One region of the Kineococcus sp. R86509 genome, then DNA from elsewhere that is predicted to be linked to it. Evidence: riboswitches for the same ligand, from Rfam matches in the RefSeq annotation. Region 1 holds a riboswitch; the other holds the start of a gene.
What was found. Region 1 has a riboswitch for S-adenosylmethionine ahead of sfnG (dimethylsulfone monooxygenase SfnG). Riboswitches for the same ligand answer to the same signal wherever they lie in the genome.
Positions count from the first base shown of each region.

Region 1 (5,081 bases):
CGCCCCGGGCCCGCAGCAGGTGGGCGGTGCGCAGGGCGACGTCGAAGGCGTAGGCGTGCTCGGGGTAGCCGGCGTCGGTGCTGGTCCCGGTCGTGTTGCAGGGCTTCTCGAAGCCGCCCGCGGGCACCAGCGCGTCGACGACCGAGGGGTTCGCGGCGTTCCCACCGTTGTGGCCGGGGTCGAGCACGACGACGGGTGCAGGGGTGCTCGGCGAGGGGGCCGCCACTCGGACCTCCGCGCTCGCGGTGGGCGCGGGTGCGGGCGCGGGCGCAGTCGGCGCGGAACACGCGCTCACCAGCACCGCGACGGTGGTCGCGAGGAGTCCCGGTCGGCACCGCACGGCCCCAGCGTGTCACGGACGGCCTGGGTAGCCTCCCGCCATGGCGATGCACGAGGTGAGCTTCGAGTCCCGCAACGGACGCGACACGGTCCACGGCTGGATCTGGACGCCGGTCCGGTCCCCGCGGGGGATCGTCCAGATCGTCCACGGGTTCGGGGAGCACTCACGCCGCTACCTGCACCTGGTGCTGAGACTGCTCGACGACGGGTTCGTCGTGGCCGCCGACGACCACGTCGGCCACGGACTCACCGCGCACCTCAGCGACACCTGGGGCGACTACGGCTCCGGGGGCTACGCCACGACGACCGAGGACGAGAAGTCGTTGCACGACATCGTCGTCGAGCGGTTCCCCGGACTGCCGTTCTTCATGTTCGGGCACAGCTGGGGCTCGATGATCGCCCGCGACTTCTCCGCGGAGCACGGCCACCTGCTGAGCGGCGTCGTGTACTGCGGCACCTCGGGGGTGCGCGAGAACACGGTCGAGCTGCACCGCCGACTGGGCGGGCTCGTCGCGGACGGGCGCGCCGCGGAGGTGCGGCCGGAACTCGTGGGCGAATTGCTCGAGGGCTTCACGGCGCGCTACCCGACGGTCCGCTCGGCGAACGACTGGATCGCACTGGACCCCGACGTCGTCCGTGACCACGGGGCGGACCCGTTGAACAACTTCACGAGGCCGCCGACCGTCCAGGCCCTGCACGACTTCACGTCGCTGTGGATCGACGTGCACTCCCGCGAGTGGGCGCAGCGGGTGCCGACCCGCGTGCCGGTGTACGTCATCGCCGGCGACCAGGACCCCGTCGGCAACTACGGCGAGGGGCCGTACCAGGCCGCGAACTGGCTGGCCGAGACCGGTCACACGGTCACGACCCGGCTCTACACCGGCTACCGACACGAGATCCACAACGAGCCCGACCTGCGCGCGGAGGTCGAGGACGGCATCGCGACCTTCCTGGTGGCGCAGCTCTGAGGCGCCCGGCTCCGGGGCGCAGCGTCAGGCGGGGACCGGGGTAGTCGCCGCGACGACGGCCTCGTCGAGTTCCGCGCCGAGGTCCAGGTCCTCACCCGCGACGAGGCGGGCCTCGAGTTCGCGCACCTTCGGGATGACGAGCTCGCCGAACGCCTCGACCTCCTCCTTGACGTGCAGGAAGCCGAGCAGCAGCAGGTCCACCCCGACGAGGCGGTAGGCCAGGATGCGGCGGGCGACCTCGTCGGGCGTCCCGACCAGACCGGTGCGGAAACCGTCGTTGTACTGGACGAGGTCGCGGAACTCGCTGTCGGCCCACATGCCCTTGCCGTCCCTGGTCGAGTTCCCGGCCTCCTGGACGGCGGCGCCGAAACCTTCGACCTTGGTGCGGTCGGCCTTGGCGATGATCTCCTCGAGGACGGCCTCGGCCTCGTCGCGGGTGTCGCGGACGACGGCGAAACCGTTGAGCCCGAACCGCACCGAGCGGCCGTTGCCGGCGGCGAGGGCGCTGACCTCGCGCACCCCGGCGGCGGCGGCGGCGATCGACTTGCCGTTCATGAAGTACCAGTCGCTGACCCGGCCGGCCATCGCCTGCGCGGCAGTCGAGTTGCCGCCCTGGAACAGTTCCGGCTGCACCTTGGGCTGCGGGCGGAAGGTGATGTCCTCGGCGTTGAAGAACTCACCCTGCTGGCTGTAACCGTCCTCGGTCCACACCCCGCGCAGCAGGGCGATGAACTCCTCGGACTGGCGGTAGCGGTCGTCGTGCTCGTGCCAGGTGACCCCGAGCTGGGTCGCCTCGTTCTTGAACCAGCCGGAGACGACGTTCAGCGCGAGGCGGTTGTCGGTGAGTTCCTGGGTGGTCGCTGCGAACTTCGCGAGGACCCCGGGGTGCCAGAAGAAGGGGTGCACCGCGGCGATGACCTTGAGCTTCTGCGTCGCCAGCAGCAGGGCGAGGGAGAACGACGTCGACTCGTGCTGCGCGTCCGCCCCGTAGGAGGCGAGGTAGCGGACCTGGGTCAGGGCGTACTCGAAACCGACGCGTTCGGCGGCCTGGGCGACGGCGACGTTGTAGGCCGGGTCGTGGCTGGTGCGCTGCTCGATCGTGGAGACGACCAGGCCGCCCGACACGTTCGGGACCCAGTAGGCGAACTTCAGCGGCTCGTTGACGGACATGGTGGTGCTCCTCCATCGGTCCTGGCGGTAGCACCCGGGTTCGGGTTGCTGCGGCGTCGTCGAGCCAGATCTCTCGGCCGCTCTGGATGGTCCTGCGAACTGTAACGCCTCGTGGGCGGCCCCGCAGCGACTCGGGCCGGCCCGGCACCGGAGGGGTCCGGCGCAAGCCGTTGCGCACGAACGATTTCGAAGCCGGGTGCGGATATCCGGTACCTTCCCGAACCGCTTGACGGACCCCGGTTCGGCTGTCACTGTCGAATCAGGTCATGAGTACCAGCGCGAAGCCCCGGCTCGCTGGTCGGCAACCCTCCTTCCGTCGTGGGGTGCTCCGGGTGATGACCCGACCCGCGGGTGTCGCGGGTAAGGACGTTGAAGGAGACGCACGTGTCCCACCAGACCTGTCGACGCTGAGCGTCCGCACTCCCCGCTGAACACCCCGGGCCACCCCGTCCGGCGGTCCCCCCTGCGCCGGTCCGCCCGACGCTCCCCCGCCGCGCCCTCGCGCGCCCCACGCCGCCCTGGAGACGACGTGATCGAGCCATGATCGAGCTGAGACAGCTCACCAAGACCTACGGGAGCACCACCGTCCTCGACCGCCTCGACCTGCTCGTCCCCGCCGGCAGCATCACCGCCGTCGTCGGGCCGAGCGGGGCCGGCAAGAGCACCCTCGCCCAGTGCGTGACGCTGCTGACCCGGCCCACGTCGGGTTCCGTGCTCGTCGGCGGCCAGGACCTGACCCACCTCGGGGAGGGACGGCTGCGCGAAGCCCGTCGCCGCATCGGCACGATCTTCCAGTCCGACGGGCTGCAGACCCGGCGCACCGCCGCCCAGAACGTGGAACTCCCGTTGCGCTACCTCGGGGTCGTCCCCCGCGAGCGGCGTGCCCGGGTCGCCGAGCTGCTGGAGCGGGTGGGTCTGGCCGACCTGGCCGGCCGCTACCCGCACGAGCTCTCCGGCGGTCAGCGCCAGCGCGTCGGGATCGCCCGCGCCCTGGCCCTGCGCCCGAGCGTGCTGCTCTCCGACGAGGCGACCTCCGGGCTGGACCCGCGCTCGACGGCCTCGATCGTGGCGCTGCTGCGCGAACTGCGCGACGACCTCGGGCTGTCCATCCTGTTCATCACCCACGAGATGGACACGGTCGTCGAGGTCGCGGACTCCGTGGCCCGACTCGAGCACGGCCGCATCGTCGAGTCGGCGCCCCTGCTGGACGTCCTGCGCGACCCGGGGTCGCCCGTCGGGGCCGCGCTGCTGCCCCGACGGGCGGTCGCCACCGATCCCCGGCTCGTCACCTGGACGGTGCACTACCGCGGCGACGACGTGCCGGCGGACTGGCTGACCAGCACGGCCCGCGAACTCGGTCACGACCTCGCCCTGCTCGGCGCCTCCGTGAGTGCCGTCACCGGGCGGACCGTCGGGCACGCCACCCTCGGGGTGCCGGACTCGGTGGACCCCGCGCGGCTGATCGCCGCCCTCGAGCGACGGGGACTGCACACCCGCGCCACCGAGGCGCCCTCGACCCTGGAGCTGGTCCCGTGAGCCCCGCCGCCCTCCCGCTGGCCTCGAACCTGGACACGCCCCTGCCGCAGATCCCGGCGCTCGTCCTGCCCGCCCTCGGCGACACCCTGCTGATGGTCGGCATCGTCATGGCCCTGGTCGTGCTGCTCGGGGTCCCGCTGGGGGTCCTGCTGCACAACCTCGCCCCGGACGGGTTGCTGGAGAACCGCCCGGCCCACCGCGTCCTCGGCTGGGTGGTCAGCACCGGGCGGTCCCTGCCGTTCCTGGTGCTGATGGCGGCGCTCGTGCCGTTCACCCGGTTCGTCACGGGTACGAACATCGGCATCCGGGCGGCCGTCGTGCCGATGGTCCTGGCCGGCACCGCGTTCTTCGCCCGCATCGTGGAGAACTCGCTGCGCTCGGTGCCCCCGTCGGTGGTCGCCGTCGCGAAGGCCTCGGGAGCCTCTCCGCTGCAGGTCATCACGAGTGTGCAACTGTCCGAGGCGCTGCCCTCGATCATCGGCGGCCTCACCATCAACACCATCGCGATGATCGAGTACTCGGCCATCGCCGGGACGATCGGCGCCCCCGGGGTCGGCTACCTCGCCATCACCTACGGGTACCAGCGCTTCGACCACGCCGTGATGATCGCGACCATCGTCGTCCTCGTCGCCCTGGTCGCCTCCGTGCAACTCCTCGGCGACGCCCTGGCCCGCCTCGCGGACCCGCGCGCCCGTCGCCGCAGCGCCGCCCCCACGAACTCCCCCACCGCAGACCTGGAGAACTCCCTTGTCCACTGAGACCCGCCCCGACGCCAAGCCCGCCGACGACCACGGTTTCGAGGTCCGCCGCCGACGACTGTGGCCGTTCGTGGCCGGCGGTGCCGTCGTCCTGCTCGGGATCGCCGCCGCGGTCGTCGTGCCCCGTCTCGGCGGTGAGGACACCGCCAACACCCAGGCGGGCGCCACCCTCTACGTCGCGACCGCCGAGGGCAACGCCCGCGAGGAGGCCCTCATCGACTACATCGCGAAGGACGTCGCCCCCGCGCACGGCATCCACGTCGAGTTCAAGGCGCTGGCCGACAGCAACACCATCAACCGCGCGGTGAAC
Region 1 is NZ_JAXHCE010000001.1:1,690,363-1,695,443, forward strand. Features, by position in the region: gene SJY07_RS08025 (N-acetylmuramoyl-L-alanine amidase) at 1-340, opposite strand, end outside; gene SJY07_RS08030 (alpha/beta fold hydrolase) at 381-1,307, shown strand; gene sfnG (dimethylsulfone monooxygenase SfnG) at 1,332-2,477, opposite strand; SAM riboswitch class I at 2,487-2,570, opposite strand; SAM riboswitch class IV at 2,740-2,850, shown strand; gene SJY07_RS08040 (ATP-binding cassette domain-containing protein) at 3,018-4,013, shown strand; gene SJY07_RS08045 (methionine ABC transporter permease) at 4,010-4,771, shown strand; gene SJY07_RS08050 (MetQ/NlpA family ABC transporter substrate-binding protein) at 4,761-5,081, shown strand, end outside.

Region 2 (5,081 bases), 2.8 Mb from region 1:
GGGAACTCGGCCGGGAGTGGATCGCGCAGCTGCGGGCGCTCACCGGGTGAACCGCCACACCACCAGCGCGGGCTGCCCGAGGTAGGCGGCGTCGCTCGCCTCGGGGACGAGCGCCTCCAGCGACCACGGCCACTCGTTCCAGGTCCCCGGACCGTCCTGGCCGGGTCGACCGGCCGTGGACCCGGACGGTACGGGTTCGACGCAGTCGAGCACCCGCAACCCGGCGGAGAGCGCGGCGCGCAGCTGGGTGCCGACGGGGTGCACGAAACCCTCGATGCGCCGCGCCTCCCCCCGGGGGCCGGGGGAGGACGGGATCGAGCCCCGGCGGATCCGGTCGGGGTGGACGTCGGAGACGACGAGGGTCCCGCCGGGGCGCAGGACGCGGGCGAACTCCGCGAAGACCGGGGAGAGGTCGGGGACGTGGGAGAGGGCCAGGGCGCAGACCACCACGTCGGACGAGGCGTCGCCCACCGGGACCGCGTGCAGGTCGCCCGGGAGGAACTCGACTCCTGCGACCCCGGCCAGCGCCAGCATCTCCGGGGAACCGTCCACGCCGGTGACCCGGTGTCCGCGGGTCGCCAGCTCGGCGCACCAGCGGCCCGTCCCGCAGGCCAGGTCGAGGGCGTCTCCCGGAGCGAGGTCGTCGAGCCAGGGCAGGATCACGTCGGCGTCGCCGAAGGCGGTGTTGGGGACGTCGTAGCGCCGCGACCACTCGGCGTACCCCTCACCCGGGGGGACCCGGGCCACGTCGAGACCGTCGCGCAACCGGGGGTCGTCGAGCAGCCGGCGCACCTCGGCGAGGCGGCGTTCGACGAACTCCCGGCCGTGCCGGCCGTGGCCCGTGGTGGCCCGCTGCAGGGCGAGCCCCTCGATCCCGAGCAGGACGGCGAGCGGGTGTTCGTGGACGGCGTCGGCCATGGCGGGCCTCTCAGGCGTAGCGACTCGGCGGGACGGGCAGCCCCATGTTCTCGCGCAGGGTCGCCGCGGGCAGTTCCGGCGGCAGCGCACCACGTCGCACGAGCAGCGGCACCACCTGCTCGACGAACTCCTCGAGCCCCGCGGGGACGGAGGAGAACGCGAGGGTGAAACCGTCGGCGGCCCCGTTCTCGAAGCGTTCCACCATCCAGTCCGCGACCTGCTCGGGCGTCCCGGGCAGGAACCGGCGGCGCAGCATCGTCCGGTACAGGTCGCGCACCGTGAACCGCTCCGGGTCCGACTGCCGCTCCATGAGCTTGCGGACCCCCTCGAACACCGTCTGCACCTGGTTCGACCCGCCGCTGAAGTCGAACTCGAACCGTTCGTCGAGGGGGTGGCCCGACAGGTCGACCCCGAGGTGGTGGGAGAGCCAGTCGAGGCTGAGGCGGTCCGGGGTCAGCGCCTCGATCTCGTCCACCCGTTCGAGGGCGCGTTCCGGCGTCTCGCCGAGGACGGGGGAGAGGGCGGGGAGGACCTTGAGGTGGGCGGGGTCGCGGCCGTTGTCCGCGGCGCGGCGCTTGTAGTCGTCGGCGAGCTTCCGAGCGCCCTGCAGCGGGGCGCTGCCGGGGACGAAGACCGCTTCGGCGTGCTTCCCGGCCAACCGGCGGCCGTCCTCGGAGGAACCGGCCTGGAACAGCACCGGGTGGCCCTGCGGCGGGCGGGGCAGGTTCAGCGGACCGCGGACGCGGAAGAACTCACCCTCGTGGTCGAGGACGTGCATCCCCGCCGGGTCGGCGTAGCGGCCCGAGGTGACGTCGGGCCGGATCGCGTCGTCGTCCCAGCTGTCCCACAGGCCCTGCACGACCTCGACGTACTCGCCCGCCCGGCGGTAGCGCGCGGCGTGGTCCAGGTTCACGTCGAGACCGAAGTTGCGCGCCTCCTCGTCGCTGGCCGAGGTCACCAGGTTCCACCCGGCCCGCCCCGAGCTCAGGAAGTCCAGCGAACCGACCTGACGGGCGGTGTGGAAGGGCTGGTTCCACGTCGTGGAGACGGTGGCGACCAGCCCGATGCGTTCCGTGCTGCGGGTGAGCGCGCCCAGGAGCCCGAAGGGTTCCGGGCGGACGTTGGCGACGTGCTCGACCCCGGAGGGGAAGCGGTCCCACACGTAGAGCTCGTCGGCGTAGAACAACGCCGTGAACCCGCCGCGCTCCGCGGTGCGGGCGAAGTCCTCGTAGTAGCCGTGGGTGAGGTAGTCGTCCGGGCGCCCGCCCGGGAGCCGCCAGCTCGTGAGGTGCTCGCCCCCGGGGTAGAAGAGCATCGCGGTGAGGATCACGAGCGGGCACGCTACCTGCGCCCCGACCGGGTGAAGCGCTTGACACGGGACCCGCGGTCACCGTTCACTGGAGGAGCCATCCAGAGCGGCCGAGAGACCTGGCTCGTCGACGCCGCAGCAACCGCCTTCGGGTTGGTGCTTCCGCCAGGACCGATGGGAGAAGCTCCGTGCCTGAACACCGCCTGACGCGCCGTCTCGTGATCGACCTCCTGCGCAGCGCCGGGATGACCTGTCGGGCCTGAACGCCCGCCAGGTCCCCCGTTCACGCTCCCCGGAAGGTTCCGTCGATGCCGCACGTCCCGTCCCAGCACGGTTTCGCCACCCAGCAGGTCCACGCCGGTTCCTCACCCGACCCCGCGACCGGTTCCCGCGTCACCCCCGTCCACCTGACCGCCGGTTTCGTCTTCGACGACTTCGAGCAAGCGCGTGCCCGCTTCGCCGGTGAGGACGACGGCTACGTCTACACCCGGATGGCCAACCCCACGACGACGGCGCTGGAGCAGCGCCTCGCCGTCCTCGAGCACGGCAGCGACGCGATCGTCGTCGGCACCGGCCAGGCCGCGATCACGGTGGCCCTGCTCGGCGTCCTCGGCGCCGGCGACCACGTCGTCGCCGCGGGGGACCTCTACGAGGGGTCTCGCGGCCTGCTCGTGGACAACTTCGGCCGGCTCGGGATCACCGTCGACTTCGTCGCCGACAGCACCGACCCCGCGGCGTGGGAGGCGGCGGTGCGCCCCGAGACCCGGGTGTTCTTCGCCGAGTCGATCGCGAACCCGAAGAACGTCGTCCTCGACGTGCCCGTCGTCGCCGCCGTGGCCCACCGGCACGGCATCCCGCTCGTCGTCGACAACACCTTCGCCACGCCCTACCTGTTGCGCCCCCTCGACCACGGCGCCGACGTCGTCGTGCACTCCGCGAGCAAGTTCCTCGCCGGGCACGGGGCGGCCCTGGGTGGCGCGATCGTCACGGGCGGTTCGTTCGACTGGAGCGGGTTCGACCACCTGACCGCTCCGGCGAACGTCCTCGCCGGGGTCAGCTGGGTCGAGGCGCACGGGCCGCGACGGGCCTACGTCGAGCACACCCGGGCCGTCGTCGCCTCGCGGTTCGGGCCGACGATCTCCCCGTTCAACGCCTTCCTGGTCCAGCAGGGCCTGGAGACCCTGTCGTTGCGGGTGGCGCGCCAGACGTCGACGGCCCTGGAACTCGCCCGCTGGTTGGCGGCGCGTCCGGAGGTCGTGAGCGTCGACCACGCAGGACTCCCCGGCCACGGGACCTCCGCGGTCGCGCAGCGGTTGCTGCCGCGGGGCAGCGGCGCGGTGTTCTCCTTCACCCTCGAGGGTGGACGGGCTGCGGCGCAACGCTTCGTCGACGCCGTCGAGCTGTTCACCCGGATAACCCACGTCGGCGACGTCCGCTCGCTGGTCATCCACCCGGGGAGCACGACGCACGCCCACCGCACCGAGGCCGAACGCCTCGCCGCCGGGATCTGGCCGGGACTGGTGCGGCTCTCGATCGGGCTGGAGGAACCCGAGGACCTGCTCGCCGACCTGGAGCTCGCCCTCGCCGCCACGGTTCCCGCCGAGCTCCCGGTGGCGGTCTGAGGTGACGCGCCTGCAGCACTTCGGGTACTTCTTCTCCCGGGGTTTCGGCCCGCAGGGCTGGGGCCGGGACTACCAGGCGTGGAACGACGACTGGACGCGTCCCGACCTCTACGCCCACGCGGTCCGCGACCTCGAACGCGCGGGTTTCGACCTCGTGGTCATCGAGGACGCCATCTCGCTCGGCAACCCCGACACCCTCGACCTGCGGGTCCGCGCCGCCTACGGCGGGCCCAAGCACGACCCGCTGCTGCTCGCCCCGTACCTGTTCGCGGCGACCCGGCACCTCGGCGTCGTCCCCACGATCAACGCGGGGATCACCCCGCCCTACCTCGCCGCCCGGCAGGCCGCGACCCTGCAGCACCTCTCCGGCGACCGGTTCGGGATCAACCTGGTGACCGACGTCGGCAGCGCCCGCCACGTCGGACTCGAACCCGTCGCGCACGACGTCGCCTACGACCGCGCCGAGGAGTGGATCGACGTCGTCCGCCGGTTGTGGCACAGCTGGGACGCGGACGCCCTCGTCGCGGACGCCGAGACCGGGCACTTCGCCGACGGGTCGAAGATCGACGCGTTCCAGCACCGGGGGGAGCACTTCCGCCTCGACGGACCGCTGAACGCGCTGCCCTTCGACGGCGGGGACCCGGTGGTCGTCTCGCCCGGGGGTTCCGCGCGCGGCCTGGGTTTCGCCGGGTCGCGTTCCGACGTGCAGCTGGCGCTGGCGCCGCTGCAGGTCGAGGAGGTGCGGGCCTACCGGGCGAAGGTGCTGGCGGCCGCCGCGCTCGCCGGTCGCAAACCCGCGGACGTCCGCGTGCTGTTCGTCGTCAAACCGGAACTGCTCGCCAGCCGGGAGGAAGCCGACCGGGTCGTCGCTGCCTCCCGCCACGCCTCCGACGCCGTCCTGCACGAGGTGGCGCTCGCCTGGTCCAGCGACCTCGAGACCGACCTCACGGCCCTCCCGCTGGACGCGCCCATCGATCCCGCGGTGTTCGGCGACCACGTCTCGCTCGGCACCCTCACCGCGTTGCGCGGGGACACCCCGGACGCCCCGCTGCGGGAACTGCTGGCCCGCAAGGCCCGCAAGGGGCGTCTCGGCGACCGCAGCGGGTTGGTCGGGACGGCGGAGGAGTTCGCCGACCTCGTGGAGGAGTTCGGTGCGGACGCCGACAACGACGGGTTCCTGCTCTCCGGAGACCTGCACCCGGTGACGTTGCACCGGTTCCTGGACGACCTCG
Region 2 is NZ_JAXHCE010000001.1:4,448,001-4,453,081, forward strand. Features, by position in the region: gene SJY07_RS21645 (phosphotransferase) at 1-50, shown strand, start outside; gene SJY07_RS21650 (class I SAM-dependent methyltransferase) at 40-918, opposite strand; gene SJY07_RS21655 (NtaA/DmoA family FMN-dependent monooxygenase) at 929-2,248, opposite strand; SAM riboswitch class I at 2,322-2,408, shown strand; gene SJY07_RS21660 (O-acetylhomoserine aminocarboxypropyltransferase/cysteine synthase family protein) at 2,536-3,849, shown strand; gene SJY07_RS21665 (LLM class flavin-dependent oxidoreductase) at 3,851-5,081, shown strand, end outside.
Region 2: linked by a shared signal. The riboswitch ahead of SJY07_RS21660 (O-acetylhomoserine aminocarboxypropyltransferase/cysteine synthase family protein) and the one ahead of sfnG (dimethylsulfone monooxygenase SfnG) in region 1 are both predicted to bind S-adenosylmethionine.